DNA from 2 places in the Streptomyces sp. NPDC015144 genome. Region 1 is predicted to be linked to the other one. Evidence: riboswitches for the same ligand, from Rfam matches in the RefSeq annotation. Region 1 holds a riboswitch; the other holds the start of a gene.

Region 1 (15,321 bases):
TGGCCCGGATGGAGTTCGAGGGCTTCGACCACGGTACGGGGCTGTACTTCTCGTACGACAGCCCGCACCGGGGCGCCTGGATCCCGGTCGCGCTCCAGGCGTTCGCGCACTACGTCAGGGATCTCGACGGCCGGTTCTCCGACCAGATCAACAGCCCGGCCACCCGGGAACTGCTGTGGCGGCACATCGGTACGTGGAACGGCACCCCGGACCGGGACGGGGCGCGCGCCGCGTTCCTCGCCGAGATGGCGGCCGTCGGTGAGTGGCCGCGCCGTCCCCGGCTGATCGGGGTCGCCAACGGCACGGCCGACGGGGTCGGCACCGACGTACGGGCGGGCGAACTGGCCCTGGAGGGCACAGGCGGATCGGTCGTCGGCACCCGTCTCCACACCCAGGCGCCCGGCCCCGACGAATCCGTGGCGAAGCTCCGGGTGGTGGCCCCGAAGACCCACGAGGTACGGACCACGGGGCTCCCCTCGATCGACGGCGCCCCCGGCGGCTCGCTGGAGGGCTTCGGCATCCTCGCCGACGGGCTCAACGCCCTGCACCCCGATCTCGGTCTCACGACCGCCGTGCGCATCCGGTCGCACTGCTTCGTGCCGTCCGTCAGTGCGGTGGACATCGGCGAGCTGGACACGGACGACGAGTTGTACAAGGACATCTCCGCGCTTCCGGCCGGGACCGGCGGGCTGGACGCCTACCGGCTCGCCTCCCGGAACGAACCGCACGCGCTCGTCACCGGAGAGCTCTGCACCTGGCTCCTCAGCCACCTTCCGTAGCGAAAGCCACCTTCCGTAGCGAAGCCGCCTTCCGTATCGAAGAAAGCCGGCTTCCACGGGGAAAGCCGACTTCCCGACGGAGCGCGGAACGGCGTTGGCCCCCGGGACCAGAAGGTCCCGGGGGCCAACGCCCGCAGAGCTCGGAAGCCGTGCGGAAGGAACTACCGATCCGTCAGGATCAGAAGTCCATGTCACCGCCCGGCATGCCGCCCGGAGCGGCCGCGGCGGCCTTCTCCGGCTTGTCTGCGATGACGGCCTCGGTGGTGAGGAACAGCGCGGCGATGGACGCGGCGTTCTGCAGGGCGGAGCGCGTGACCTTCGCCGGGTCGAGGATGCCCTCGGCGATCATGTCGACGTACTCGCCGGTGGCGGCGTTCAGACCGTGGCCGACGGCCAGGTTGCGCACCTTCTCGACGACGACGCCGCCCTCAAGACCACCGTTGACGGCGATCTGCTTGAGCGGGGCCTCCAGGGCGAGCTTCACGGCGTTGGCGCCGGTCGCCTCGTCACCCGAGAGCTCCAGCTTCTCGAAGACGGCCGAGGCCTGGAGCAGAGCCACGCCACCACCGGCGACGATGCCCTCCTCGACGGCGGCCTTGGCGTTGCGCACCGCGTCCTCGATGCGGTGCTTGCGCTCCTTCAGCTCGACCTCGGTCGCGGCACCGGCCTTGATGACGGCCACGCCGCCGGCCAGCTTCGCGAGGCGCTCCTGGAGCTTCTCGCGGTCGTAGTCCGAGTCGGAGTTCTCGATCTCGGCGCGGATCTGGTTGACGCGGCCCTGGACCTGGTCGCTGTCACCGGCACCGTCGACGATCGTCGTCTCGTCCTTGGTGATGACGACCTTGCGGGCGCGGCCGAGCAGGTCGAGACCGGCGTTCTCCAGCTTGAGGCCGACCTCCTCGGAGATGACCTGGCCACCGGTGAGGATGGCGATGTCGCCGAGCATGGCCTTGCGGCGGTCGCCGAAGCCCGGGGCCTTGACGGCGACGGACTTGAAGGTGCCACGGATCTTGTTGACGACCAGGGTCGACAGGGCCTCGCCCTCGACGTCCTCGGCGATGATCAGCAGCGGCTTGCCGGACTGCATGACCTTCTCCAGCAGCGGAAGGAGGTCCTTCACGTTGCTGATCTTCGAGTTGACGATCAGGATGTACGGGTCGTCGAGCGACGCCTCCATACGCTCCATGTCGGTGGCGAAGTACGCCGAGATGTAGCCCTTGTCGAAGCGCATACCCTCGGTGAGCTCCAGCTCCAGACCGAAGGTCTGGGACTCCTCGACGGTGATGACGCCTTCCTTGCCGACCTTGTCCATGGCCTCGGCGATGAGCTCGCCGATCTGGGTGTCGGCGGCGGAGATGGAGGCCGTCGAAGCGATCTGCTCCTTGGTCTCCACGTCCTTGGCCTGCTCCAGGAGGGCGGCGGAGACGGCCTCGACGGCCTTCTCGATGCCCCGCTTGAGCGCCATCGGGTTGGCACCCGCGGCGACGTTGCGCAGACCCTCGCGGACGAGCGCCTGGGCGAGAACGGTGGCGGTGGTCGTACCGTCGCCGGCGACGTCGTCCGTCTTCTTGGCGACCTCCTTGACCAGCTCCGCACCGATCTTCTCGTACGGGTCCTCCAGCTCGATCTCCTTGGCGATGGACACGCCATCGTTGGTGATCGTGGGGGCGCCCCACTTCTTCTCAAGGACGACGTTGCGACCCTTGGGGCCAAGGGTGACCTTGACGGCGTCGGCGAGCTGGTTCATGCCGCGCTCGAGACCGCGCCGGGCCTCCTCGTCGAACGCGATGATCTTGGCCATGTGAAGTGGTCCTCCCGGACAGGGGTGGATTTCTCCGGACCGGATGGCGCCCGCGACGGACGGCCTGCGTACCCGGTGGTTCCTTGCCCCACCGGGCTGCGGGCCTCACCGGCCCGGTCCAAGTTCTGTCACTCTCACCTGGAGAGTGCTAACGCCAATGATTAGCACTCGACCCCCGAGAGTGCAAGCGTCCCCCTCGGGATGTGGACAGTGCGCCGGGCGCGTGGCGGACGGCGCGCGGGGCGCGTCGGGGGGTCGGGCGGGGCGCGAGGTCCGCGCGCCGGGCGCGTCCGGGACGCACTGAGGGCCCGTACCTCATGGGTACGGGCCCTCAGTGCGTGAGTGGCGTCGTTGGCCGACCGCTCGAACTCAGCCGACGGCGAGCTTGACCATGTCTGCCTGCGGCCCCTTCTGGCCCTGCGAGATCTCGAACTCGACTCGCTGACCCTCTTCAAGGGTGCGGTATCCGTCCATCTGGATCGCGCTGTAGTGGACGAAAACATCCGCACCACCGTCGACCGCGATGAAGCCGTACCCCTTCTCCGCGTTGAACCACTTGACGGTGCCCTGAGCCATGCCTAACTCCCCTATTACTGGCCCTTGCGCAGGTCCGCACTTCGCGGACCCGGGTCAGAACTCCCCCTCCGACAGGTAGAGGGCGTGTGCGCCGGAACGCGTCGACCGCGGCTGAATGTATCTGTCCAACTGCCCTCTGCAACAGGTCAATCGGACGAGAATTCTGGGCAGCGCTGAACACCCGGATATGCGCGATTCAGAGGATTCCCGGGCAACTCGGGCCGGGCAAAGGTGACTTATGCCGCAAGCGGAACACACACTTTGGCTGCATCTTGTCGGGGCCGGGCGCATTCTCATACGCGGTTGGCGCGAGCAGCTGGGGGGACTTCCCCTACTCTACCGCGCTCAACCATGCAGAATTGCCCCCTCCGTTTGAATCCGGAGAGGGCAATTCGACAACGCGGGCGACAGTCACGGCCGATCGGCGCGGCATCAGGAACACCAGGACATCGCGACATCAGGCCTCAGGACATCAGGCCGTCGGACATCGGAACGGCGTGAGGACATCGTGATGTCAGGGAGTCGGGCCTCAGCAGCCGCCGGCCACGGCCGGGATGATCGAAATGCCGGCGCCGTCCGGCGTCGCGGTGTTCAGGCCGTCCTCGAAGCGGACGTCGTCGTCGTTGACGTACACGTTCACGAAGCGGCGCAGCTTGCCCTGGTCGTCCAGGACGCGGGCGGCGATGCCCGGGTGGTTCTGCTCCAGGGACGCGATGACCTGGGAGAGGGTCGAGCCCTCGGCCGGAACCTCGGCCTGGCCGCCGGTGTAGGTGCGGAGGATGGTGGGGATACGGACCTTGACGCTCATGGGTGTGTCCTTCCTGGAGGCTCGGTTGATCAGCTGGTGGCGAGGCCGGCGGCGCGGAACGCCTCCAGGCTGGGGCGGATCGTCGCGGTCGCCTGAGAGGTCTCGGCCACCGCGTCGAGGGTCTTGAGTCCGTCGCCCGTGTTGAGGACGACCGTGGTCAGCGCGGGATCGATCAGACCGGCCTCGATGAGCTTCTTCGTCACGCCGACCGTCACCCCGCCCGCCGTCTCCGCGAAGATCCCCTCGGTGCGGGCCAGCAGCTTGATCGCGTCGACGACCTGCTCGTCGTTCACGTCCTCGACCGCGCCGCCGGTGCGGCGGGCGATGTCCAGGACGTACGGACCGTCGGCCGGGTTGCCGATCGCGAGCGACTTGGCGATCGTGTTCGGCTTCTGCGGCCGGACGACGTCGTGACCGCCCTTGTACGCCACCGAGACCGGCGAGCACCCCTCGGCCTGGGCGCCGAAGAGCTTGTACGGCTTGTCCTCGACCAGGCCGAGCTTGATCAGCTCCTGGAGCCCCTTGTCGATCTTGGTGAACTGGGAGCCGGAGGCGATCGGGATGACCAGCTGGTCCGGGAGCCGCCAGCCGAGCTGCTCGCAGATCTCGTACGCCAGGGTCTTGGAGCCCTCGCCGTAGTACGGGCGCAGGTTGACGTTGACGAAGCCCCAGCCCTCGCCGAGCGGGTCGCCGATCAGCTCGGAGCAGAAGCGGTTGACGTCGTCGTACGTGCCCTCGATGCCGACCAGCTCGCCGCCGTACACCGCGGCCATGACGACCTTGCCCTGCTCCAGGTCGTGCGGGATGAAGACGCAGGAGCGGAAGCCGGCGCGGGCGGCGGCAGCGCCCACCGCACCGGCGAGGTTGCCGGTGGAGGAGCAGGACAGGGTGGTGAAGCCGAAGGCGCGGGCGGCCTCGATGGCCTGGGCGACGACACGGTCCTTGAAGGAGTGCGTGGGGTTGCCGGAGTCGTCCTTGACGAACAGCTTGCCGGGCTCGACGCCCAGCTCACGGGCGAGGTTGTCGGCCTGGACGAGCTTGGTCCAGCCGGGGTTCAGGTTGGGCTTCTCGGCGACGTCCGCGGGGACCGGCAGCAGCGGGGCGTAGCGCCAGATGTTCGCCGGTCCGGCCTCGATGCGCTTCCTCAGCTCCTCGGGGGAACCGGTCGGCAGTTCGTACGCGACTTCGAGCGGGCCGAAACAGGAGGCACAGGCGAAAATGGGGCCGAGCTCGAAACGCTCGCCGCACTCGCGACAGGAAAGGCCGGAAGCGGGTCCGAGATCGACGGACGCGGCGGATTCGGTGGTGTCGACGGAAGCGTCGGTGCTTACTGCAGCGGTCTGCGCAGCCATGATGGCGAGGCCCTTTCTCCTCATCTTCCCCGCGGCGCGTTTCGCCACGAGACGGAATTGGCACCTTCCTCACCGGACCGCACGGTCGGTGGGGGGGTTGCCGGGACTTCAACGGGCCGTTCCCTCAGTCCCTCTGGATGAGCGCTGTGGCACCGGATCTTCGATCCGGGCATTTTTCGGCGGACGGACCCCGGCATGCGATGGTCGTCCGCGTTGTTCAAGACTGTAACCGAAGCCGCGGGCTGTTGAGATAGTCGTCCGACCCGCGAGATGGATCACACAACAGGGAGTACCGACCGTGCTGGAAGAGGTCGAGCACTGGCTGACCAGGCGTTCCTGGCCGGCCGCCGACCGCCCGCTGGACCGCCTCCTGGCCGCTCGGGCCGCGGCCGGGGAGGCGGGGCGCGGGAGTGTCAGCGTCGTGCTGCCCGCGCTGAACGAGGAGGCGACGGTCGGCGAGATCGTCGCGACGATCCGGCGCGAGCTGATGGAGAAGGTCCGGCTGGTCGACGAGCTGGTGGTGATCGATTCCGGTTCCACGGACGCCACCGCCCGGGTGGCCCGGGAGGCCGGTGCGCGGGTGGTGCACCGCGACGCGATACTCCCCCGGATACCGGCCGTGCCCGGCAAGGGCGAGGTGCTGTGGCGGTCGCTCCTGGTGACCGGCGGGGACATCGTGTGCTTCGTCGACGCCGACCTGAAGGACTTCTCGCCCGACTTCGTCTCCGGCATCGTCGGCCCCTTGCTGACCGATCCGGACGTGCAGTTCGTCAAGGCGATGTACGACCGCCCGCTCGGTGACACCGCGGGGCAGGGCGGCCGGGTGACCGAGCTGGTGGCGCGCCCGCTGCTCAATCTGCACTGGCCCCGGCTGGCCGGATTCGTACAGCCGTTGGGGGGCGAGTACGCCGTGCGCCGCTCGCTGCTGGAACGGCTGCCGTTCCCGGTCGGCTACGGGGTGGAGCTCGGGCTGCTGGTCGACGCGCTGCACACGGTCGGGCTGGACGCGCTGGCCCAGGTCGACGTGGGGGTGCGCAAGCACCGGCACCAGGACGGGCAGGCGCTCGGCCGGATGGCCGCTGCCATCTACCGCACGGCCCAGCTCCGGCTCTCCCGCGGGCACTTGGTGCGTCCGGCGCTCACCCAGTTCGAGCGCGGAGCGAACGGCTTCGTGCCCCGCACCCATGCGGTGGACACCGAGGAGCGGCCTCCGATGTGCGGGATCGAGGAGTACCTGGCCCGCCGGGCGGCCTGATTTCGCACGTTTGGGCGGTTCGCGATCGGGCTAGATTCCGCAACATGGTCTCCGCGCGCGATTCCCGTCCCACCGCCCGGCCCGACGACGCCCCGGCCGACGGTCCCCCGGCCGGTGCCCGGGTGCTCGTCGCGTCCAACCGCGGCCCGGTCTCGTACACCCGGGAGCACGACGGCTCGCTCGCCGCGAGACGGGGCGGCGGCGGGCTGGTGTCCGGGCTGAGCGCCGTCGACGACAAGCTGTGGGTGTGCGCGGCGCTGGGCGACGGGGACCGGGAGGCGGTCCGGCGCGGGGTGGGCGAGCCGGGTGTGCGGATGCTCGACATCGACGCGGTCACCTACGCCGACGCGTACAACGGCATCGCCAACTCGGTGCTCTGGTTCATCCACCACCTGCTGTACCAGACCCCGACGGAGCCGGTCTTCGACCGGGAGTTCCGGCACCAGTGGGCATCGTTCGAGCGGTACAACCGGGCCTTCGCCGAGGCGCTCGCCGAGGAGGCCGGGCAGGGCGCCGACGTACTGGTGCAGGACTACCACCTGGCGCTGGTGCCGGGCATGCTCCGCGCGCTCCGCCCCGATCTGCGCATCGGCCACTTCTCGCACACGCCGTGGGCGCCGGTCGACTACTTCCGGCTGCTCCCCGACGACATCGCCGAGCAGTTGCTGCGCGGCATCCTGGGCGCGGACCGGGCGGCGTTCCTGACCCGGCGCTGGGCGGACGCGTTCACCGACTGCTGCAACCGGATCCTGGGCGGCACCGGCGAGACCCGGATCGGCGTGCACGGGCTCGGCGCGGACGGGGACTTCCTGCGCCGCCGGGCCCACGAGGCGGACGTGGACGAGCGGCTGGCCGCGTTGCGCGAGCAGGTCGGCCCGGACCGGAGGACGATCGTGCGGGTGGACCGGACCGAGCTGTCCAAGAACATCGTGCGCGGCCTGCTCGCGTACCGGGAACTCCTGGCCGAGCGGCCCCAGTGGCGCGAACGCGTCGTCCACATCGCCTTCGCCTACCCCTCCCGGCAGGACCTGCTGGTGTACCAGGACTACACGGCCGAGGTGCGCCGGGTCGCCGACGACATCAACATGAAGTTCGGTACGGCCGGCTGGACGCCGGTGGTGCTGCACGTCGAGGACGACTTCGCCCGCTCGCTGGCCGCGTACCGACTGGCGGACGTGGCGCTCGTGAACCCGATCCGCGACGGCATGAACCTGGTCGCCAAGGAGATCCCGGTCGTCTCCGACCACGGCTGCGCGCTGGTGCTGTCCCGGGAGGCGGGGGCGTACGAGGAGCTGGGCGGCGACGCGGTCGTGGTGAATCCGTACGACGTGTCGGCGACGGCGACGGCGCTGCACGAGGCGCTGACGATGGCCGAGGACGAGCGGGCGGCGCGCACCGAGCGCCTGGCCGCTGCGGCGGTCGCGCTGCCGCCGCAGCAGTGGTTCCTCGACCAGTTGGACGCGCTGCGGCGGGATTAGGGCGTGTCTCGGGGGTTGTTGGTCGTTCCGATGGTTTCGGCCAGTCGGGCGAGGAAGGCGACGACGCCTGCGGGGCCGTCGAGGCGCAGGTCGGCGCGGTCGGAGAGTTCGGTGACCTCCGCGCTGCCGCTGCAGATCAGGAGTCCGGGGACGGCGTCGGGGCCGTCGGCGCGGAGCTTCTCCACCGCGGCGTAGGCGGCGAGGTCGCCGAGGTCGTCGCCCGCGAAGAGCACGGACCGGGCGCCGGTCTCCCGGAGGTACTCGGTGAGGGCCACGCCCTTGTCCACGCCGGGCGGGCGCAGCTCCAGGACCAGACGGCCGGGCTCGACGACCAGTCCGTGCCGGGCGGCCAGCTCGCCCAGGGGCCCGCGCAGGGCTTCGAACGCGCTCTGCGGGTCGGTGGCGCGGCGGGTGTGGACGGCGATGGCCCGGCCCTTCTCCTCGGTCCAGGTGCCGTGCCAGGAGCCGGAGCGGTCCAGGACGCCGGGGAGTTCGGCGCGGACGGCGGCGATGCCGGGGTGCGGGGCGGGGGCGTGGACGGTGCCGGTGACGGCGTCCCAGCGCTCGGCGCCGTAGTGGCCGAGGACGACGAGGTGGTCGAGGCCGGGGACCCCGGCGAAGCCGCCGTGCCGCACCGCGACGCCGGCCGGGCGGCCGGTGATCACGGCGACGGAGGCCACCTTCGGGGCGAGCGCGGCGAGGGCCGGTACGGCGCCGGGGTGGGCGCGGGCCTGCTCCGGGTCCGGGACGATGTCGGCGAGGGTGCCGTCGAAGTCGAGCGCGATCACGGCACGGTCGGGGCGGGCGAGGATCGCGGCGAGGGCCTCTCGGCCGGCCCCGGTGGTCGGGACCGGGAGCCCGGCGGGCGTCCCGTCCGGGGCGGGGGTGGGTGCGGATGCGGGGGTGGGTGCTTCCGGGTTGCTGCCCATGGGGCGAGCCTATAGCCGGGGAACGGGGTGGGGGCGGCGGTCGGCCAAGGACCTTCCCGGGCGGGGTCCGGTTCGGGGCCGGGGCGCGTTCCCGGGCTCGTTCCTGGGTGGGCCGGCCGCTTTCCTCTCCGTGAAGACCGTGCCCGGTGCTCAGCGGCGGGCGCGGCGGGCGTCGCGGATCCGGCGGAGGCGGTTGACGGTGACCGGGTCCTCCGTCAGGGCGCGGCGGTCGTCGAGGAGGGCGTTGAGCAGTTGGTAGTAGCGGGTGGGCGAGATGCCGAGCTGCTCGCGGATCGCCCGCTCCTTCGCCCCGGGGCCGGACCACGACTGCCGTTCGACGGCCAGCACGGCGCGGTCGCGCTCGGAGAGGGCGTCGGGGGTGTCGGGCCCGGGGTCGGAGGTGGTCATATCAGCCAACCTATCCCCCGTCCGGCGGGCCGCCACCCGTGCCGGTCCCCGCTACTTCCCGCGCTCCGCCGCGGCCGCGTCCCGGGCGACCAGGCCCAGTGTCTTCTCCGGGCTGCCGCCCGGCTCGACGGCCCGGCCCATGTTCTCCTTGAGCGAGGCGCTGGTCCGGGCCCAGGAGGTCTTGCCGTACGGGTAGAACTGCGAGTCCGGCAGCGCGGCCAGGAACTTCCGCAGCGACGCGTACTTCGGGTCGGCCTCCATGGCCGCCGAGGCACTGTCGGTGACCGGGAGCATGTCGTACTCGTCGGCGAAGGCGATGACGTTCTTGTCGGTGAACAGGTAGTCGAAGAACTTGCCCAGCTGCACGCGGTGGCCGTTCTGCTTGAAGCCCATGATCCAGTCGGCCACGCCCAGCGAGCTCCGTCCGGGGCCGTCCCGTCCGGGCATCGGCACCATGCCGACCGACACGCCCTTGCGCGCGGCCTCCTGCATCAGCGTCGGGTGGCCGTTCAGCATGCCGACCCGGCCCTCGGTGAAGGCGGCGAACGCCTTGCGCCGGTCGAGTTTTCCGGGGGCCTGCGGGCCGACGAGCCCGGGGTCGACGAGGTTGGTCTTCAGCCATTCGAACGTCGTCACGTTCTCGGTGGAGTCGATGTCGTACGAGCCGCTGTCGTCGGTGTAGCCGCCGTCCCCGCCGAGCAGCCACATCATGGTCTCGGCCTGGGCCTCCTCCTGCCCGAGCGGCAGGGCGAAGGGGTACGTCACGCCGCGCTGCTCGAGCGCCGCCGCGTCGGCGCGGATGTCGTCCCAGGTCCGGGGGGCGGCGAGGCCCGCCTGGGCGAAGAGCTTCTTGTTGTAGAAGAGCAGCCGGGTGCTGGCGACGAACGGCAGTCCGTACTGGGTGCGGGTGACGCTGCCCGCGTCGGCGAGTGGCGGCAGGAAGTTGGCCTGGGTACGTATGGACAGCATCTGGTCGGCCCGGTAGAGCTTGCCGGCCGCGGCGTAGTCGGCGTAGGAGGCGACCTGAGCGACGTCGGGGGCCTGACCCTTCTTCACCATCTCGGCGACCTCGCGGTCGATGTCGTCCCAGGAGCGGATGCTGACGTCGACCTTGATGCCCGGGTGGGTGGACTCGAAGCCCTCGACGACCTTGTCCCAGTACTTCTGGGAACTGTTGGCCGGGCCGGTCCCGTAGTCGGCCGCGACGAGTTTGAGGGTGACGTCTCCCGAGTCCCCGTCACCGCCCCCGCAGCCGGCCAGCGCCGCCGTCATGCCCAGTGCGGTGACGACCGCCGTCAGTACCCGGTAGCGCAGTTGCACAGCCCCGACCGTCCTCGTCCATCGCGTTGTCGGCACCGGCCGTGCCGGTGCCGGGGTCCTTGGATGAGGAGCGATCCTGCACCAGTCGATCATGAAGGTCTACACCTTCGGCGGTCTCGCTTTCGCAACGCGACCGGTACGTCACCAGGTGCTGCCGCCGGAAGGGGGCGCCCGCCTTGACCGTGATTTTGTATGCATCCGCAACAAAACGGGTTAGTGGACTAGACCTTTTTCGATCCTCGGGCGAAACTGTTTCCCGTGAAACACGTCATCGCCCTCGATGTGGGCGGCACCGGAATGAAGGCCGCACTGGTCGGGGCCGACGGCGCGCTGCTGCACGAAGCGCGACGGGCGACCGGCCGCGAGCGCGGCGCCGACGCGGTCGTGGAGTCGATTCTCGGCTTCGCCGCCGACCTTCGGGCGTACGGCGAGGAGCACTTCGGCGAGAGCGCCGTGGCAGCCGGGGTGGCCGTTCCCGGCATCGTCGACGCCGCGAACGGGATCGCGGTCTACGCGGCCAACCTGGGCTGGCGCGACGTCCCCCTGCGCAGCCTGCTCGGCGAGCGGCTCGGCGGCGTTCCCGTGGCGCTCGGCCACGACGTACGCACCGGAGGGCTGGCCGAGGGCCGGATCGGTGCCGGCCGGGATGCCGACCGCTTCCTCTTCGTCCCGCTGGGCACCGGCATCGCCGGGGCCATCGGCATCGCCGGCACGATCGAGGCGGGCGCGCACGGATACGCGGGCGAGATCGGGCACATCGTGGTCCGCCCGGACGGCCCCGACTGCGGCTGCGGCCAGCGCGGCTGCCTGGAGACCCTGGCCTCGGCCGCCGCCGTGAGCCGCGCCTGGGCCGCCGCCTCCGGGGACCCCGAGGCGGACGCGGCGGACTGCGCCAAGGCCGTCGAGTCCGGCGACCCGGCGGCGGTGGAGGTCTGGCGGAACGCGGTGGACGCGCTCGCCGCCGGGCTGGTCACCGCGCTGACCCTGCTCGACCCGCGCACGCTCATCATCGGTGGCGGTCTCGCCGAGGCCGGGGAAACCTTGTTCACACCACTCCGTGCGGCCGTCGAGGAACGGGTCACGTTCCAGAAGCTGCCCCACATCGTCCCGGCAGCCCTCGGGGACACCGCCGGATGCCTGGGCGCGGGGCTGCTCGCCTGGGATCTTCTCTCCACGGAGGTATCCGCCTGATGGCCGGACGCGCAGACAGCACGGTTCTCGCAGGTGCCCGGGTGGTCCTTCCCACCGGGACCGTCGAGAACGGCCGGGTGATCGTCGAAGGCACCCGGATCGCGGGCAGCGCGGCGCAGGACGCCCGGACCCTCGACCTGAGCGGCCACTGGCTGGTGCCCGGCTTCGTCGACATGCACAACCACGGCGGTGGCGGCGCGTCCTTCACCTCCGGCACCGTGGACGAGGTCCTCACCGGCATCCGCACCCACCGGGAGCACGGCACCACCACCCTGGTCGCCTCCACGGTCACCGGCGAGATGGACTTCCTCGCCCACCGGGCCGGTGTCCTCTCCGAGCTGGTGGAACAGGGCGACCTGGCCGGCATCCACTTCGAGGGACCGTTCATCTCGCCCTGCCGCAAGGGCGCGCACAGCGAGAACCTGCTGCGCCACCCGGACCCGGCCGAGGTCCGCAAGCTGATGGACGCGGCGCGCGGCACGGCGAAGATGTTCACCCTCGCCACCGAACTGCCGGGCGGCATCGACTCGGTGCGGCTGCTCGCCGAGCACGGCGTGATCGCCGCGATCGGCCACACCGACGCCACGTACGAGCAGACCGTCGAGGCGATCGACGCGGGCGCCACCGTCGCCACCCACCTCTACAACGCGATGCCGCCGCTCGCCCACCGCGAGCCCGGCCCGATCGCGGCGCTGCTGGAGGACGAGCGGATCACCGTCGAGCTGATCAACGACGGTACGCATCTGCACCCCGCCGCCCTGGAGCTGGCCTACCACCACGCGGGCGCCCACCGCGTCGCGCTGATCACCGACGCGATGGACGCGGCCGGCTTCGGCGACGGCCACTACCAGCTCGGCCCGCTCGCGGTCGAGGTCAAGGACGGCGTCGCCCGGCTGGTCGAGGGCAACTCGATCGCGGGCTCCACGCTCACCCTGGACACCGCGTTCCACCGGGCCGTCACCATCGACCGGATCCCGGTCGGGGACGTCGTGCAGTCCATCTCCGCCAACCCGGCCCGGCTGCTCGGCGTGTACGACCGGGTCGGCTCGCTGGAGCCGGGCAAGGACGCCGACCTGGTGGTGCTGGACGAGAACTTCGTCCTCCGGGGTGTCATGCGCAAGGGCGAGTGGATCAAAGAGCCCGAAATCGCCTGATACCGCGCATTGTTGACGGCGCGTCGAATACGTAACAAAGAGGCGGCGGTTGGTCCGGAGGTCTGGGCCGATCGCCGCCTCTTTGACATGATCGCCTGGAAAACAGCCGGTGAATCGGTCGACGAAGGCGCGCTCCACCCCGGTTCCGCGCTTCGGAGCAGGGTGGGAGGAAGGCGGTCGCGGTGATCCTGACGGTCACACTGAACACGGCGCTCGATCTGACGTACAGCGTGCCCGCGCTCGTCCCGCACACCAGCCACCGCGTCCGCGAGACGTCCGAGCGGCCCGGCGGCAAAGGGCTCAACGTGGCCCGGGTCCTCTCCGCGCTCGGCCACGACACCGTGGTCACCGGCTTCGCCGGCGGCCCCACCGGCGCCCTCCTGCGCGAGCTGCTCGCCACCGCGGCCCCCTCGGCCGCCGGCCCGGTCACCGACGCCCTGGTCGACAGCGGTCCGGTCACCGACTCCCCGGTCGACAGCACCCCGGTCACCGACGCCCTGATCACCGTCGCCGGGAACACCCGCCGCACCATCGCCGTGGCCGACCGGGCCACCGGCGACACCACCCAGCTCAACGAACCCGGCCCGCAGATAGCCGCCGACGAATGGGCCGCCCTGCTGAGCCGCTACGAGGAACTGCTCCCCGGGGCCGACGCCGTCGCGCTCTGCGGCAGCCTGCCGCCCGGCATCCACGTCAGCGCGTACGCCGAACTCGTCCGGGCCGCCCGCGCCGCGAAGGTCCCCGTCCTCCTCGACACCAGCGGCGAACCGCTGCGCCGCGGCATCGCCGCCCGCCCCGACCTGATCAAGCCGAACACCGAGGAGCTGGCCCAGCTCACCGGCGCACAGGAACCGGCCCGCGCCACCCGCGACGCCCGGCGGCGCGGCGCGCACGGCGTCATCGCCTCGCTCGGCCCGGACGGGCTGCTCGCGCTCGTCCCCGAGGGCAGCTGGCGGGCCCGGCCGCCCGCCCCCGTCCGGGGCAATCCGACCGGCGCGGGCGACTCCGCGGTGGCCGGGCTGCTGTCCGGGCTCGTCGAGGGGCTGAGCTGGCCGGACCGGCTGCGGCGGGCGGTGGCACTGTCGACGGCGACCGTGCTCTCCCCCACGGCCGGTGACTTCGACCGCGCGGCGTACGAGGAGCTGCTGCCGCGCGTCGTCGTCGAGGAACACGCACCGGCGGCCTGAGGGGCCGCGCCGTACCGGACCCCGCCCGCTCGCGGTCCGGAGGAAGCAACAAGAGGTCCGCAATGCCGCTCGTCAGCACCGGTGAACTCGTCTCCGCCGCCCAGGCCCGGGGACGCGGAATCGCCGCCTTCAACGTCATCACCCTGGAGCACGCGGAGGCCATCGCCGCCGGGGCGGAGCGCGCCGGGGCGCCCGCGATCCTCCAGATATCCGAGAACGCCGTGAAGTTCCACGGCGGACGGCTCTCCGGCATCGCCGCCGCGGCCGCCGCCGTCGCCCGCACGTCGAGCGCCCCGCTCGCCCTCCACCTCGACCACGTCGAGTCCGTGGAGCTGCTCCACCAGGCGCACACGGAGGGCTTCGGCTCCGTCATGTTCGACGCGTCCCGGCTGCCGTACGAGGAGAACGTGCGGGCCACGGCCGAGGCGGTGGCCTGGGGCCACGAGCGCGGCATCTGGATCGAGGCCGAGCTGGGCAAGGTCGGCGGCAAGGAGGGCGAGGCCCCGCTCGACGCCCACGCCCCCGGCGTCCGCACGGACCCGGACGAGGCCGCCGCGTACGTGCGCGCGACCGGGGTGGACGCGCTGGCCGTGGCGGTCGGCTCCTCGCACGCCATGACCGAGCGCACCGCCGCCCTGGACCACGAGCTGATCGGGCGGCTGCGCGCGGCCGTCCCGGTGCCGCTGGTGCTGCACGGCTCCAGCGGCGTCCCGGACGCGGAGATCCGCCGGGCGGTCACCTCGTCCGGCATGGTCAAGATCAACGTGGGCACCGCCCTGAACACCGCGTTCACCGGAGCGGTCCGCGCGTACCTGGCCGAGCACACCAGCGGCGTCGACCCGCGCAAGTACCTCGCCCCGGGCCGCGAGGCGATGACCGGCACGGTGGCCGGGTTCCTGGCCCTGATGGGCTGAGCCCGGCACGCGGTGCGTCACGCCTGCCGGGTAACACCAGTTCCACCGTCACGGGGGGGGCGAGGTCTGGCGTCGACCAGTCCGGGTGGTTGAGATGAGGCAAAGTCGCTGAAGGGCTGCCCCGCGATCGACAGCGGGACAGCCCTCAAGGTTGCGAAAGGTCGGCGGA
Region 2 (15,321 bases), on a different contig from region 1:
TGGAGCACCGACGAGTGTTCGACCGAGGAGACGACCAGATGGCGGCCGACACGCCGACGCCCCTCAAGGGCTCCGGACATCCCCGAATGGACCGCGGCGGTCCCCGAAGGAGTGAATGTGAGCTCGTCCGGCCGGCAGCCGACCACCTCCGCGGCGGCTTCCCGGGCGGCGTCCAGCAGCAGCCGGGCCCGCCGCCCCTCGCGGTAGAGCCTGGCCGGATCGGCCCAGCCCTCGTCCAGCGCGGCAAGCAGCGCCTGACGTGCGACGGGATGCAGGGGAGCGGCGGAGGCGGCGTCGAAGTAGGGCATCCGGCCACGCTAGCCCGCGCCGGGGGACGGAGCGGGGGCCGGGCCGGGAGAGGGGGCGTCAGAAGACGTTCGGAGGGCCGTATTCCACCCCTTCGGGGAGTCGGACGGCGCGTTGGGCACCCTCCCCGCGCGACCCCAAATAGCGTCCAGTAGGGTTTGGTCCGCATAAACATCCAAACCCCTGTCCGCGTCAGGGCGGCGACCGACCGGAAAGACGGCCGCGCCGACCGCGTGGGCGAGACTCTCGGGAAGGCGCTACGTGAGTCCCAACGGCTCCGACCGCTCGTCGCGGCGCCCGATGCGGCGGAAGCTGCCGCAGGTGCTGACTGCGGGCCTGATCCTTGTAACCGCCACCGGTTGCACATACAAGGACTTCCCCCGCCTTGGAATGCCGACTCCGGTTACGGAAGAGGCACCACGGATCCTCTCTCTCTGGCAGGGCTCGTGGGCGGCAGCGCTCGCCACGGGCGTGCTGGTATGGGGTCTGATCCTGTGGAGCGTCATCTTCCACCGGCGCAGCCGCACCAAGGTCGAGGTTCCTCCGCAGACCCGGTACAACATGCCCATCGAGGCGCTGTACACCGTGGTCCCTCTGATCATCGTCTCGGTGTTGTTCTACTTCACCGCGCGCGACGAGACGAAGCTCCTCTCGCTCTCCGACAAGCCGGCCCACACCATCAACGTGGTCGGCTACCAGTGGAGCTGGGGCTTCAACTACATCGAGAACGTGGACGGCTCGACCGCCACGGGCAACGAGATCCCCAAGGAGCTCGACGCCATCCCCGACCGGTTCCGCAAGGACTTCCCGAAGAATGCCGAGGGCGTCTACGACTTCGGAGTTCCGGGAACGCGGAACCCGCAGAACGGCAACCCGGGTCCGACCCTGTGGCTGCCGAAGGGTGAGAAGGTCCGTTTCGTTCTGACTTCGCGTGACGTCATCCACTCCTTCTGGGTGGTGCCGTTCCTCATGAAGCAGGACGTCATCCCGGGCCACACCAACGCCTTCGAGGTGACTCCCAACCAGGAGGGCACCTTCATGGGCAAGTGCGCCGAGCTCTGCGGCGTCGACCACTCCCGGATGCTCTTCAACGTCAAGGTGGTCTCCCCGGAGCGCTACCAGGCGCACCTGGAGGAGCTGGCCAAGAAGGGCCAGACGGGCTACGTGCCGGCCGGCATCGAGCAGACTGACCCGGCCAGGAATGCGGAGACGAACAAACTGTGAGCATCCTCAACGAACCTCAGGGTGCCGCGGCAGCAGACGACTCGTACGAGGACGAGCTGCCGGTCCGGCGAAAGCAGCCGGGAAACGTCGTCGTCAAGTGGCTGACCACCACTGACCACAAGACGATCGGCACGATGTACCTGGTCACGTCGTTCGCGTTCTTCTGCATCGGCGGTCTGATGGCGCTCTTCATGCGCGCCGAGCTGGCCCGTCCCGGCACGCAGATCATGTCGAACGAGCAGTTCAACCAGGCGTTCACGATGCACGGCACGATCATGCTGCTGATGTTCGCGACGCCGCTGTTCGCCGGATTCGCGAACTGGATCATGCCGCTGCAGATCGGTGCGCCCGACGTGGCGTTCCCGCGGCTGAACATGTTCGCGTACTGGCTGTACCTCTTCGGCTCGCTGATCGCGGTGGCCGGCTTCCTCACCCCGCAGGGTGCGGCCGACTTCGGCTGGTTCGCCTACTCCCCGCTGTCGGACGCGGTCCGGTCGCCGGGTGTCGGCGCCGACATGTGGATCATGGGTCTGGCCTTCTCCGGCTTCGGCACGATCCTCGGTTCGGTCAACTTCATCACCACGATCATCTGCATGCGCGCTCCCGGCATGACGATGTTCCGCATGCCGATCTTCGTCTGGAACGTCCTGCTGACCGGTGTGCTGGTCCTGCTGGCCTTCCCGGTTCTCGCCGCCGCGCTCTTCGCGCTGGAGGCCGACCGTAAATTCGGCGCGCACATCTTCGACGCGTCGAACGGTGGCGCACTGCTCTGGCAACACCTCTTCTGGTTCTTCGGCCATCCAGAGGTGTACATCATCGCGCTGCCATTCTTCGGAATCATTTCCGAGGTCATTCCGGTATTCAGCCGGAAGCCGATGTTCGGTTACATCGGTCTGGTCGCCGCGACGATTGCCATCGCCGGTCTTTCCGTGACCGTGTGGGCCCACCACATGTACGTCACGGGCGGTGTGCTCCTGCCGTTCTTCTCGTTCATGACATTCCTCATCGCGGTACCGACCGGTGTGAAGTTCTTCAACTGGATCGGCACGATGTGGAAGGGATCGTTGTCCTTCGAGACACCGATGCTCTGGGCCGTCGGCTTCCTGATCACCTTCACCTTCGGTGGTCTGACCGGCGTCATCCTGGCCTCGCCGCCGATGGACTTCCACGTCTCGGACTCGTACTTCGTGGTCGCGCACTTCCACTACGTCATCTTCGGCACCGTGGTGTTCGCGATGTTCTCCGGCTTCCACTTCTGGTGGCCGAAGTTCACCGGCAAGATGCTCGACGAGCGGCTCGGCAAGATCACGTTCTGGACGCTGTTCGTGGGCTTCCACGGGACGTTCCTGGTGCAGCACTGGCTGGGTGCCGAGGGCATGCCGCGTCGTTACGCGGACTACCTCGCCGCGGACGGCTTCACCGCGCTGAACACGATCTCGACGATCTCCTCGTTCCTGCTCGGTCTGTCGATACTGCCGTTCTTCTACAACGTCTGGAAGACCGCCAAGTACGGCAAGAAGATCGAGGTCGACGACCCGTGGGGCTACGGCCGTTCGCTGGAGTGGGCGACCTCCTGCCCGCCGCCGCGGCACAACTTCCTCACCCTGCCGCGGATCCGTTCCGAATCCCCGGCGTTCGACCTGCACCACCCGGAGATCGCGGCCCTCGAACAGCTCGAGCACCACGCTGACGACAAGGCCCTCGCTGGTGGCAAGGAGGCCGGCAAGTGAAGATCCAGGGCAAGATGTTCCTGTGGCTGAGCGTCTTCATTCTGGCCATCGCCGTCACGTACGGCGTGTGGTCGAAGGAGCCGGCCGGTACCACCGCCCTCGCCCTGGCCTTCGGCCTGAGCCTCATGATCGGCTTCTACCTGGCCTTCACGGCCCGGCGGGTCGACGCCATGGCGCAGGACAACAAGGAGGCCGACGTCGCGGACGAGGCCGGCGAAGTGGGGTTCTTCTCCCCGCACAGCTGGCAGCCGCTCTCCCTGGCGATCGGCGGCGCCATGGCCTTCATGGGCGTCATCTTCGGCTGGTGGCTGCTGTACTTCTCGACCCCGATCATCCTGATCGGCCTCTTCGGCTGGGTCTTCGAGTACTACCGCGGTGAGAACCGCACCCAGTGACCTCGCGTCACCGCTCCACCTGACGGGGGCCCGCACCTCTCCACCCGGAGAGGCGCGGGCCCCCGTTCGTACGTACAGAACGCGCCGATCGGGTCCGGCCTTCTTAACGTGGCCCCATGAACCGCACGTCCCGCATCCGCCCCGCAGTGGGCTGCACCCTGCTGGCCATGACCCTGGTCGCGGCCGCGACCGCCTGCGGAGCCTCCGGGGACCACCCGCTCGCGGAGAAGCCGTACGACGCCGTGGACGAGATCTCCTCCACCGCGCGCGACGGCGACGCGAAGGTCGTCCCCGGCCGGCCGCTGGAGGTCACCGTCAAGGGCGACGACGGCCGGATCACGGACGTGTCGGCCGTCGACACCACCGGCCGCCACCTGGCGGGCGAACTCGACGCCGACGGCCGGCGCTGGCACTCCACGATGCCGCTCGCCGCCGGAGTCAAGTACACCGTCCGGGTCAGCACGGAGGACGAGGACGGCGCCCCGGGCGCCCGTACGCTCTCGTTCGGAACCACCACGGCCAAAGAGCTGCTGGAGGTCTCCTTCGGCCCGCAGAAGGGCACCTACGGCGTCGGGCAGCCCCTCACCGCGCAACTCAGCGCCCCCGTCGCCGACAAGGCGTCCAGGGCCCGCGTGGAGCGCGGCCTGCGGGTCCGCTCGACCCCCGCCGTGACCGGCTCCTGGTACTGGGTCGACGACCAGACCCTGCACTACCGCCCCCAGGAGTACTGGCCCGCCAGGGCCTCCATCGAGGTCAGCAGCGCCCTGGCGGGCGTCAAGCTCACCGACACCCTCTACGGCGCCCCCACGAAGGCCCTCAGGCTCACCACGGGCGCCCGCGTCGAGGCCCTCACCGACGCCGTGGCGCACACCATGACGGTCAAACGCGACGGAAAAGTGATCAACACCATTCCGGTCACCACCGGCAAGCCCGGCTTCGCCACCCGAAACGGTGTCAAGGTCGTGCTGGAGAAGGAGTACTACGTACGTATGCGCGGGGAGACCATCGGCATCGCCCAGGGCTCCTCGGACTCGTACGACCTGCCGGTCTACTACGCGACCCGGGTGACCTGGAGCGGCGAGTACGTGCACGCCGCCCCCTGGTCCACCGGCTCGCAGGGGTCCGCGAACGTCAGCCACGGCTGCACGGGCATGAGCACCGGCCAGGCCGAGTGGTTCTACAACACCGTGCGCCCCGGGGACCTCGTCACGGTGGTGGGCAGCCAGGGCGAGACGATGACGCCGTTCGACAACGGCTTCGGCGACTGGAACCTCTCCTGGGCCCAATGGCTGAAGGGCAGCGCCCTGCAGAACAGCACCGCGCCGGACCGTACGGGGACGGTCCAGGCGGCACGACTGCGCCCCGAGGTCTGAGAGCCCGGGCCGGGGTGCGCTGCCCTTCGGAGGGAGCCGGTGCGGGATCAGGCGCTGACGCGGTCCCCGTCGCGCAGCAGGGCGGCCAGGGCCTCGGCGAACTCGACCGGCTCGACCGGCAGCGTCACCGCGGCGTCCGCACGGCTCCAGGTGGCCAGCCAGGCGTCCTGGGGGCGCCCCATCAGCAGCAGGACCGGCGGGCACCGGAAGATCTCGTCCTTGATCTGCCGGCAGACGCCCATGCCGCCCACGGGCGCCGTCTCGCCGTCCAGTACGCAGACGTCGACGCCGCCCGCGTCCAGCGCCTCCAGGACCGCGGGCAGCGTCGCGCACTCCAGGAACTCCACCGGTGGCACGTCGGCGGCGGGCCGGTGCCCGGCCGCCAGCCTCACCTGCTCACGGGTGTTGGCGTCGTCGCTGTAGACCAGGACCGTGGCGGTCGGCTGCATTGTTCCTCCGTGACATCCGTGTCTTCGGGGCTTTCCGGGCATGAACCGATGCGCGGATCGTACTCCGCCGGACGCCCCGTCAGCACCGCTTCGGAGAGCTGTTCCCTGGGCCGTTCGGGGCGGACACACCCACCTGACACACCGAACGGCACCCCCCGGGGTGAGGGCGGGATAAGCGACCGACATAATGTCGGTCGTGGCGACAGCAACGACAGTAGAAACCGGGCACGCGCACCCGTCGGTCAATCGACCGAACCTCACCAGCGTCGGAACCATCATCTGGTTGAGTTCCGAGCTGATGTTCTTCGCGGCCCTCTTCGCGATGTACTTCACCCTGCGATCGGTGACGGGACCGGAGCACTGGAAGGAAATGGCTTCGGCCCTGAACTTCCCGTTCTCCGCGACGAACACCACGATCCTGGTGCTCTCCTCACTCACCTGCCAGCTCGGCGTCTTCGCCGCGGAGCGGGGCGACGTGAAGAAGCTCCGTACCTGGTTCGTGATCACTTTCGTGATGGGTGCGATCTTCATCGGAGGCCAGGTCTTCGAGTACACCGAGCTGGTGAAGAAGGACGGCCTCTCGCTGTCCTCCGACCCGTACGGCTCGGTGTTCTACCTGACCACCGGCTTCCACGGTCTGCACGTGACAGGCGGCCTCATCGCCTTCCTGCTCGTTCTGGGCAGGACGTACGCAGCCAAGAGGTTCACCCACGAACAGGCGACCTCCGCCATCGTCGTGTCCTATTACTGGCACTTCGTCGATGTCGTGTGGATCGGCCTGTTCGCCACGATCTACATGATCAAGTAATCGGGCTCGAACCCGAACCACATCCAGCATCGACGCAGAAGATCCTGACACCGGGGTAATCCGTGAAAAAGCTCTCCGCACGACGACGCCATCCGTTGGCGGCGGTCGTCGTACTACTCCTCGCGCTGGCGGCCACTGGGGGGCTGTACGCCGCTTTCGCGCCCGCGAGTAAGGCACAGGCCGACGAAACCGCCCAGTCCCTCGCCATCGAGGAGGGCAAGAAGCTGTACTCCGTCGGTTGCGCCAGCTGCCACGGAACCGGCGGTCAGGGCACCACCGACGGGCCGAGCCTGGTCGGCGTGGGCTCCGCCGCCGTTGACTTCCAGGTCGGTACGGGCCGTATGCCGGCGCAGCAGCCCGGCGCCCAGGTGCCGAAGAAGAAGGTCATCTACAGCCAGGCTCAGATCGACCAGCTGGCCGCGTACGTCGCGTCGCTCGGCGCCGGTCCGATCACGCCGACCAAGAAGGACTACGACCCCTCCGGCGCGGACGTCGCCAAGGGTGGCGAGCTCTTCCGTACCAACTGCGCGCAGTGCCACAACCTCACCGGTGAGGGCGGCGCGCTGACGAACGGCAAGTACGCGCCCAGCCTCGAGGGCGTGGACCCGAAGCACCTCTACGAGGCCATGCAGACCGGCCCGCAGAACATGCCGTCCTTCCCGGACACCACGATGCCCGAGAAGCAGAAGCGGGACATCATCGCGTACGTCCAGACCGTGAACAGCGCCCAGTCGGAGAACCCGGGTGGTCTGAAGCTGGGCGGCCTGGGGCCGGTCAGCGAGGGCCTGTTCGCCTGGATCTTCGGACTCGGCGCACTGATCGCAGTTGCCGTTTGGGTCGCGGCCCACACCGCTAAGGCCAAGAAGTCATGAGTAGCCAAGAGATTCCAGAAGAGAACCTGCCCGAAGCGCAGGTCCCCGCGCACGGCGCGGTAGAGGGCGCGGACGACCCGTTCGCGGACCCGGGGCTGCCGGCCCACAAGCCGCGCATCCAGGACATCGACGAGCGGGCCGCCAGGCGCTCCGAGCGCGTGGTCGCCTTCCTGTTCACGCTCTCGATGCTGGCCACGGTCGGCTTCATCGCCTCGTACGTCATCTTCCCGGTCGACAAGATCGTGTACATCTGGCCGTTCGGCCATGTGAGCGCGCTCAACTTCTCGCTGGGTCTGACGCTGGGCGTGGCCCTCTTCGCGATCGGCGCCGGCGCCGTCCACTGGGCGCGCACGCTGATGTCCGACGTGGAGGTCGCCGACGACCGTCACCCGATCGAGGCGTCGCCCGAGGTCAAGGCGAAGGTCATGGCCGACTTCGCGGCGGGTGCCGAGGAGTCCGGGTTCGGCCGCCGCAAGCTGATCCGCAACACCATGTTCGGCGCGCTGGCCCTGGTGCCGCTCTCCGGCGTGGTGCTCCTGCGCGACCTCGGTCCGCTGCCGGAGAAGAAGCTCCGCAGCACGCTGTGGGCCAAGGGCAAGCAGCTCATCAACATGAACACGATGGAGCCGCTGCGTCCCGAGGACGTCGCCGTCGGTTCGCTGACCTTCGCCATGCCCGAGGGCCTGGAGGAGAGCGCCGAGGACTTCAACAACCAGATCGCCAAGGCCGCCCTGATGATCGTCCGGATCCAGCCGGAGAACATCAAGGACAAGCGCGAGCGCGAGTGGGCCCACGAGGGCATCGTGGCCTTCTCGAAGATCTGCACCCACGTCGGCTGCCCGATCAGCCTGTACGAGCAGCAGACGCACCACGTGCTCTGCCCGTGCCACCAGTCCACCTTCGACCTCTCCGACGGCGCCCGCGTCATCTTCGGTCCGGCCGGTCACGCCCTCCCGCAGCTGCGGATCGGCGTGAACAGCGAGGGCAACCTCGAAGCGCTCGGTGACTTCGAAGAGCCCGTCGGTCCTGCATTCTGGGAGCGCGGATGAGTACTGCGACGGACACCAAGCGCAAGGCGCCCGCCGGCGAGCGGGTAGCCGACTGGGCGGACGGCCGGCTCGGGATCTACTCCCTGGCCAAGGCCAACATGCGCAAGATCTTCCCGGACCACTGGTCCTTCATGCTGGGTGAGATCTGCCTCTACAGCTTCATCATCATCATCCTCACGGGTGTGTACCTGACGCTGTTCTTCCACCCGAGCATGAACGAGGTCGTGTACCACGGCTCGTACGAGCCGATGCAGGGCATCCGGATGTCCGAGGCGTACGCCTCGACCCTGGACATCAGCTTCGACGTCCGCGGTGGTCTCCTGGTTCGCCAGATCCACCACTGGGCCGCGCTGATCTTCCTGGCCGGCATGTTCGTGCACATGATGCGCGTCTTCTTCACGGGTGCGTTCCGCAAGCCGCGTGAGATCAACTGGCTGTTCGGCTTCCTGCTGTTCGTGCTGGGCATGTTCACCGGCTTCACCGGCTACTCGCTCCCGGACGACCTGCTGTCCGGTACGGGTATCCGCTTCACCCAGGGCGCGATCCTGTCGATGCCGATCGTCGGCACGTACATCTCGATGTTCCTGTTCGGCGGAGAGTTCCCCGGCCACGACTTCGTCGCCCGGTTCTACTCGATCCACATCCTGCTGCTGCCGGGCATCATGCTCGGCCTGCTGGTGGCGCACCTGATCCTGGTCTTCTACCACAAGCACACGCAGTTCGCGGGTCCCGGCCGTACCAACAAGAACGTCGTCGGCATGCCGCTGCTGCCGGTGTACATGGCGAAGGCCGGCGGGTTCTTCTTCCTGGTCTTCGGCATCATCGCGGTCATCGCGGCGATCGCCACGATCAACCCGGTGTGGAACATCGGCCCGTACCGTCCGGACCAGGTGTCCACCGGCGCCCAGCCCGACTGGTACATGGGCTTCGCCGAGGGTCTGATCCGTGTCATGCCGGGCTGGGAGATCAACCTCTGGGGCCACACGCTGGTCCTGGGTGTGTTCATCCCGCTGATGGCCTTCGGGGTGGTCCTCGCGATCATCGCGGTCTACCCGTTCATCGAGTCCTGGATCACCGGGGACAAGCGCGAGCACCACATCCTGGACCGCCCGCGCAACGCCCCGACCCGGACCGCCTTCGGTGTCGCCTGGATCACCGAGTACGTCATCGTCTTCATCGGCGGTGGCAACGACCTGTGGGCCACGCACTTCCACCTGTCGATCAACGCCATCTCCTGGTTCGTACGGATCTTCATCTTCGTCGGCCCGGTCCTCGCGTTCGTCGCCACCCGGCGGATCTGCCTCGGCCTCCAGCGCCGCGACAAGGAGAAGGTGCTGCACGGACGCGAGTCCGGCATCATCAAGCGCCTGCCGCACGGTGAGTTCGTCGAGATCCACGAGCCGCTCAAGCCCGAGCAGCTCCACACGCTCACCGCGCACGAGCAGTACAAGCCGCTCGAACTCGGCCCGACGGTCGACGAGAACGGTGTCGAGCGCAAGGTCTCGGTCCTGCAGAAGCTGCGGGCCCGGCTGAGCAAGGGCCTCTACGGCGAGGACAACCAGATCGCCAAGCCCACCGCCGAGGAGTACAAGGAGATCACCAGCGGCCACGGTCACCACTGATCGCCTGAACTGATCGCCACGGCAGGAGCCCCGTCCATTCGATGGACGGGGCTCTTTGCCGTGCCCGGCGGTCGATAGGGTGTGATCGACCCCTGTACCGAGTGTGGACCCTGGAGCGGACCATGAACGTTGTGACCCCGATCGGCGGCGACAGCGTGGCGGCCCACTCCTGGCCCGCCGTACTGAACGCCCTGCTGCGTGGCGAGGACCTCGGCGCCGACGCCACCGCCTGGGCGATGGACCGCATCATGAGCGGTGAGGCCACCGATGTGCAGATCGCCGGATTCACGGTGGCGCTGCGGGCCAAGGGCGAGACCGTCGACGAGGTCTCCGGCCTGGTCCGGGCGATGTACGAGCACGCCCGCACCATCGAGGTGCCCGGCCGCACGGTCGACATCGTCGGCACCGGCGGCGACCTCGCCAAGACGGTCAACATCTCCACCATGTCGGCGATCGTCATCGCCGGCACCGGCGCCAAGGTCGTCAAGCACGGCAACCGCGCCTCCTCCTCGGCGTCCGGCTCCTCCGACGTGCTGGAGAAGCTCGGCGTCAACCTGGACCTCTCCGCGGAGCGGGTCGTCGAGGTGGCCGAGGAAGCGGGCATCACCTTCTGCTTCGCGGTGCGCTTCCACCCCGCCCTGCGCCATGTGGCCAGGGCCCGCAAGGAGCTCGGGACGCCGACCACGTTCAACATCCTCGGCCCGCTCACCAACCCGGCCCGGGTGCGCTCCCAGGCCGTCGGGGTGGCCGACCCGAAGATGGCGCCGATCGTCGCCGGGGTGCTGGCCGAACGGGGCAACTCCGCGCTGGTCTTCCGCGGCGACGACGGTCTGGACGAGCTGACGACGACCGCGACCTCCCGGGTCTGGGTGGTGCGGGACGGGGCCGTCCGCGAGGAGGCGTTCGACCCGCGCGACGTCGGCCTGGAGCTGGTGCCCGTGGAGGCGCTGCGCGGCGCGGACGCCTCGTACAACGCGGATGTGGCCCGGCGGGTGCTGGCGGGTGAGCGGGGGCCGGTGCGCGACGCCGTGCTGCTCAACTCGGCGGCGGCGCTGACGGCGCTGGACCCGGCGGACGGCACGCTGAACGAGCGGCTCGCGGCCGGGATGGCCCGCGCCGCCGAGTCCATCGACTCGGGCGCGGCGGCCCGGGTGCTGGAACGCTGGGTGGCCGTCAGCAACGCCTGAGCAGGCGGGTGCGGACACGGGGCGCGGTCCGGATGGTGGACCGCGCCCTTGCGCGTCCCATGCGTATGGCAAGATGCAGGCAGGTCATGAGTGACAGCGACTACGGCCCCGGCCCGCTGTCCGGCAACCCTCCGTCCGTGGCGGGGTGCCCCGGGTGAAGACCAGGCCGTAGGCAGCGAGGTCTGCGGCAAGCGCGGGCCCCTCGGCATCGGAGCATGCCAACCCCCGGGGTCCTGGTCCCTAGGGAGCCTCTTGTGAGCACGCGAATGCGATAGGGCCGTCGGCCCTTTTCCGCACCCCCTTTCTCCTTTCTCTCCGCTGCGCTGCCGCGTACCCGCCGGCGCACGGATTTCGCCTGCCTCTTACGGGAGTTCGCCATGTCCGTCTTCACCGCTGCCGCCGACCAGTCGCTTTGTGCCCCTCTGCCGGTTCTGGGCGAGGATGTCAGGGTCCCGCTGGTGACCGGCGGTGAGGTCACGTACGCCGCGCTCGACTACGCCGCCAGCGCCCCCGCCCTCCAGCGGGTCTGGGACGACGTCGCCGCGTACGCCCCGTACTACGGCAGCGTCCACCGCGGGGCCGGGTACCTCTCGCAGCTCTCCACCGACCTCTTCGAGAACAGCCGGGCCACCGTCGCGGAGTTCCTCGGCTGCCGCGCCGACGACCAGGTGGTCTTCACCCGCTCCACCACCGACTCGCTGAACCTGCTGGCCGCGGTCCTTCCGGCCGACTGCCAGGTCTTCGTCTACGAGACCGAGCACCACGCCTCGCTGCTGCCGTGGCGCGACGCCCGGGTGACGTACCTGAACGCCCCGCGCACCCCCGCCCAGGCGGTCGAGTCCCTGGAGCGGGCGCTCGCCGACCGCGAGCCCTACGGCCCGGTGCTGGTCTGCGTCACCGGCGCCTCCAACGTCACCGGTGAGCTGTGGCCGGTGAAGGAGCTGGCCGCCGCCGCGCACGCGCACGGGGCCCGGATCGTGCTGGACGCCGCCCAGCTCGCCCCGCACCACCCGGTGGACATCGCGGAGCTGGACGTCGACTGGGTCGCCTTCTCCGGCCACAAGCTGTACGCGCCCTTCGGCTCGGGCGTCCTCGCCGGCCGGGCGGACTGGCTCCGGGAGGCCGAGCCCTACCTCGCGGGCGGCGGCGCCTCGCGCAAGGTCGCCCGTCGCGCCGACGGTGGCGTGGACGTCGAGTGGCACTCCACCGCCGCCCGCCACGAGGCCGGTTCCCCCAATGTGATCGGCGTGTACTCCATCGCCTCCGCCTGCAAGGCGCTCACCGAGGCGGGATTCGAGAACCTGGTCGCCCGGGAGCAGGCGCTGGTGGCCGCCGTGCGGGCCGGGCTCGCCGAGGTTCCGCAGGTCAAGGTGTTGTCGCTGTTCGGCGACGACGCCCCGCGGGTCGGCGTGATCTCCTTCGTGGTGGAGGGCTGGAACAGCTCGCACTTCGCCGCCGCGCTCTCCGCCGAGTACGGCATCGGCGTCCGCGACGGCCTCTTCTGCGCCCACCCGCTGGTCCGCACCCTGCTGGGCAGCGACCCGGAGCAGGTCGGCGAGTGCGGCGCGCCCGAGGCCGAGCCGGGCGAGAGGTCGCTCAACGCGATCCGGGTGAGCTTCGGCGCCGGTACGCCCGAGGAGCACATCGAGCGCTTCGTCCGCGCGGTCAAGGAGCTGGTGAGCGAGGGCGCCCAGTGGAAGTACCGGACCGAGGGCGGCCGCTGCGTCCCGGACCGGGGTGCGGCACAGCTCTGAACAGACCTTCGGCGGGGTGCGGACCGTGTGTCCGTACCCCGCCGACGTGTTGTTGCGGGAGGGCGGCTACGAGTCCAGGCCGATGGCGAACGCGGCCTCCAGGTCGTGCTGCGAGTAGGTGCGGAAGGCCACGTGCGTGTCGGTGGCCTCGACCCCGGGGATCTTGCTGATCCGGCCCGGGATGATGTCGGCCAGATCGTCGTGCCGGGCCACCCGGACCATGGCGATCAGGTCGTACGTACCGGTGACCGAGAAGACCTCGCTGACGCTGTCCAGCGCGGCGATGGCCTCGGCGATCTCGGGGATCCGGTCCACGCTGGTTTTGATGAGCACGATCGCGCTGATCACGGCTGGCTTTCTCCCTCGGTGGCCGCGGCTGGTTCCTTCACTCTATCCGTACGCCGGAAGCGCCCCCATGCGTAGAGGAAGCCCAGGAGGAACCCCACCACATGGGCCAGGTAGGCCACGCCGGGGCCCCCGTTCCCCGCGCCCCGCACCGCCAGCCACTGGAGGACGAACCAGAAGACCAGCACGATCCAGGCGGGGAAGCGCAGCGGCAGGAAGAAGAGGAACGGGAAGAGGCTGGTGACCCGGGCGCGGGGGAAGAGGTGGAGGAAGGCCCCGAGCACCGCCGAGATCGACCCCGAGGCGCCGACCAGCGTCTGGTCGGAGGTGGCGTGCGCGGCGGCGTAGGCCATCAGGGCGAGGTAGCCGCTGATGACGTAGAAGGCGGCGAACCCGATCCGGCCCATCCGCTCCTCGGCCATCGCCCCGAACACGTACAGGAAGAGGATGTTGCCGAGCAGGTGGATCCAGCTTCCGTGCACGAAGAGGGCGGTGAGCGGGGTGAGCAGGGCGTGGGCGGACCCCTCCCACAGCTCGCTGGGGATCACGCCCCAGCGTTCGAAGTACCCGGCCTGGGCGGCGAGGGCGGCGTCGGCGGTGCCGTGGACCGCGCGGAGCCCGGAGAGCGGGCTGAGCGCGAAGACCAGGACGCAGACCGCGATCAGGGAATGGGTCACCAGCGGGCCGCCGGAGGTGACCGTACGGAGCACCCCGCCGGTCACCCGGCCCGCCACGGCTCGCGGATCGATCATGAACAGATCATGACGTACAGGGAAGGAACGGGACAGAGCGCCTCGCCGTGTCGGGGGGACGCACCGAGGCCGTAGGGTTACGGCAGGACATCCGCAGTTCGACGGCGCACCGCGAGATCCTTGAAGCAAGCGGCACGAGGCTCGACGAAAGAGGACGCAACGATGACGACGGTTCCCCAGCCGACCGACGGGACCCGCTGGCGCTGCACGCTCTGCGGAAATCTGACCCGCTTCGACGTGACGCGCTCCTCGAAGGTCGTCGAGTACGTCCATCTCGACCTGGCCGGTGAGGCCACCGTCGAGGAACGCGAGGTGGTCAGTGAGACCATCGAGTCGGTGCGTTGCCGTTGGTGCAACGCGGTGGACCAGATCGAACTGGTGGACAGGCCGGGTGCCGACTCCTGACGGAGCCGCACCCACAGACTTTTTGGGGTGACGGATGGTGGAGCAGCCCGCGAGCGGCGCCGGCGCGGCCGAGCCGGCCGGCGACGCCGCCGCCGAGGTGCTCGACCGCCCGCTGCCCGAAGGGGTGCGGCGGCGGGTCGTCGCGCTGGTGGCGGACGCGTTCGGCGGTCTGACGGTCACCGAACTCCCGGCCCAGCTGCGCCAGTACGCCCGCTTCACCCCGACCCGGCGCGCCAAGTTCGCCGGGAATGCCATGGCGGCCGCGCTGGAGAGCGACGCGCTGTTCCGCCAGCGCATCGGTGAGCGGCTCAGGGACGGGCAGCCGGAGCTGGCCGCCGCGCTGGAGGCCGGTGCGCCGCCCGCCGCGGCCGACCCCGTCGACGTGGCCGCGGCCGCCTATGTGCTGCGCCCGGCGGGCTGGGTGAAGCTGGTCGCCGCCGCGGGCGAGGAGGTCCAGCGGGCGGACGCCGAGCGGGCCGACGAGGAGGGCCGCCGCGAGCTGGAGCGGCTCCGCGAGGAGCTGGAACGGGCCCGTTCCCACACGAGGGACGAGACGGAGCGGCTCCGCGCCGAACTGGACGCGGCCCGCAAGGAGGCCGACGCCCTCCAGCGCAAGCTGCGCAGCGCCGCCAACGAGGTCAAGCGCGGTGAGGCGGCGCTCCGCCGCAGCCGGGCCGAGACCGACACCGTACGGTCCGAGGCGGCCGCCCAGGTCTCGGCGGCCGAGAGCGAGACCCGTCGGCTCAAGGCGCGGCTCGCGGAGGCGGAGGCGGCCGTGGAGGCGGGCCGCCGGGCCGCCCGGGAGGGTCGTTCGGTCGAGGACATGCGGCTGCGGCTGCTGCTGGACACGGTGCTCGACGCGGCGAGCGGGCTCCGGCGGGAGCTGGCCCTGCCACCCTCCACGATGCGCCCGGCCGACGGGGTGGACGCGGTGGAGCCGGGCCGGATGTCGCCCAAGGACATCGCGGCCAGGGCCCTTTCGGAGACCGACCCGGCCCTGCTGGACCAGCTGCTCGCGCTGCCGCAGGCGCACCTGATCATCGACGGCTA

What was found. A riboswitch is a leader RNA that binds a small molecule or an ion and turns the genes downstream of it on or off. The one in region 1 is predicted to bind S-adenosylmethionine.
Region 2: linked by a shared signal. The riboswitch ahead of ACF08W_RS07730 (aminotransferase class V-fold PLP-dependent enzyme) and the one ahead of thrC (threonine synthase) in region 1 are both predicted to bind S-adenosylmethionine.

What each region holds. Positions count from the first base shown of each region.
Region 1 covers NZ_JBIBUU010000002.1:180,647-195,967, reverse strand. Annotated here, with positions in the region: gene ACF08W_RS04935 (hypothetical protein) at 1-779, shown strand, start outside; gene groL (chaperonin GroEL) at 958-2,580, opposite strand; gene ACF08W_RS04925 (cold-shock protein) at 2,950-3,156, opposite strand; gene ACF08W_RS04920 (ubiquitin-like small modifier protein 1) at 3,686-3,964, opposite strand; gene thrC (threonine synthase) at 3,994-5,316, opposite strand; SAM riboswitch class I at 5,334-5,460, opposite strand; gene ACF08W_RS04910 (glucosyl-3-phosphoglycerate synthase) at 5,615-6,571, shown strand; gene ACF08W_RS04905 (trehalose-6-phosphate synthase) at 6,616-8,049, shown strand; gene otsB (trehalose-phosphatase) at 8,046-8,978, opposite strand; gene ACF08W_RS04895 (DUF3263 domain-containing protein) at 9,129-9,386, opposite strand; gene ACF08W_RS04890 (extracellular solute-binding protein) at 9,438-10,658, opposite strand; gene ACF08W_RS04885 (ROK family protein) at 10,965-11,897, shown strand; gene nagA (N-acetylglucosamine-6-phosphate deacetylase) at 11,897-13,051, shown strand; gene ACF08W_RS04875 (1-phosphofructokinase family hexose kinase) at 13,234-14,238, shown strand; gene ACF08W_RS04870 (ketose-bisphosphate aldolase) at 14,301-15,152, shown strand.
Region 2 covers NZ_JBIBUU010000003.1:230,692-246,012, forward strand. Annotated here, with positions in the region: gene ACF08W_RS07675 (cysteine desulfurase/sulfurtransferase TusA family protein) at 1-308, opposite strand, end outside; gene coxB (cytochrome c oxidase subunit II) at 568-1,530, shown strand; gene ctaD (cytochrome c oxidase subunit I) at 1,527-3,260, shown strand; gene ACF08W_RS07690 (cytochrome c oxidase subunit 4) at 3,257-3,655, shown strand; gene ACF08W_RS07695 (Ig-like domain-containing protein) at 3,772-5,028, shown strand; gene ACF08W_RS07700 (hypothetical protein) at 5,076-5,477, opposite strand; gene ACF08W_RS07705 (heme-copper oxidase subunit III) at 5,665-6,285, shown strand; gene ACF08W_RS07710 (c-type cytochrome) at 6,348-7,157, shown strand; gene ACF08W_RS07715 (Rieske 2Fe-2S domain-containing protein) at 7,154-8,206, shown strand; gene ACF08W_RS07720 (ubiquinol-cytochrome c reductase cytochrome b subunit) at 8,203-9,828, shown strand; gene trpD (anthranilate phosphoribosyltransferase) at 9,951-11,015, shown strand; SAM riboswitch class IV at 11,098-11,215, shown strand; gene ACF08W_RS07730 (aminotransferase class V-fold PLP-dependent enzyme) at 11,393-12,769, shown strand; gene ACF08W_RS07735 (Lrp/AsnC ligand binding domain-containing protein) at 12,836-13,117, opposite strand; gene ACF08W_RS07740 (rhomboid family intramembrane serine protease) at 13,114-13,866, opposite strand; gene ACF08W_RS07745 (hypothetical protein) at 14,029-14,271, shown strand; gene ACF08W_RS07750 (NYN domain-containing protein) at 14,309-15,321, shown strand, end outside.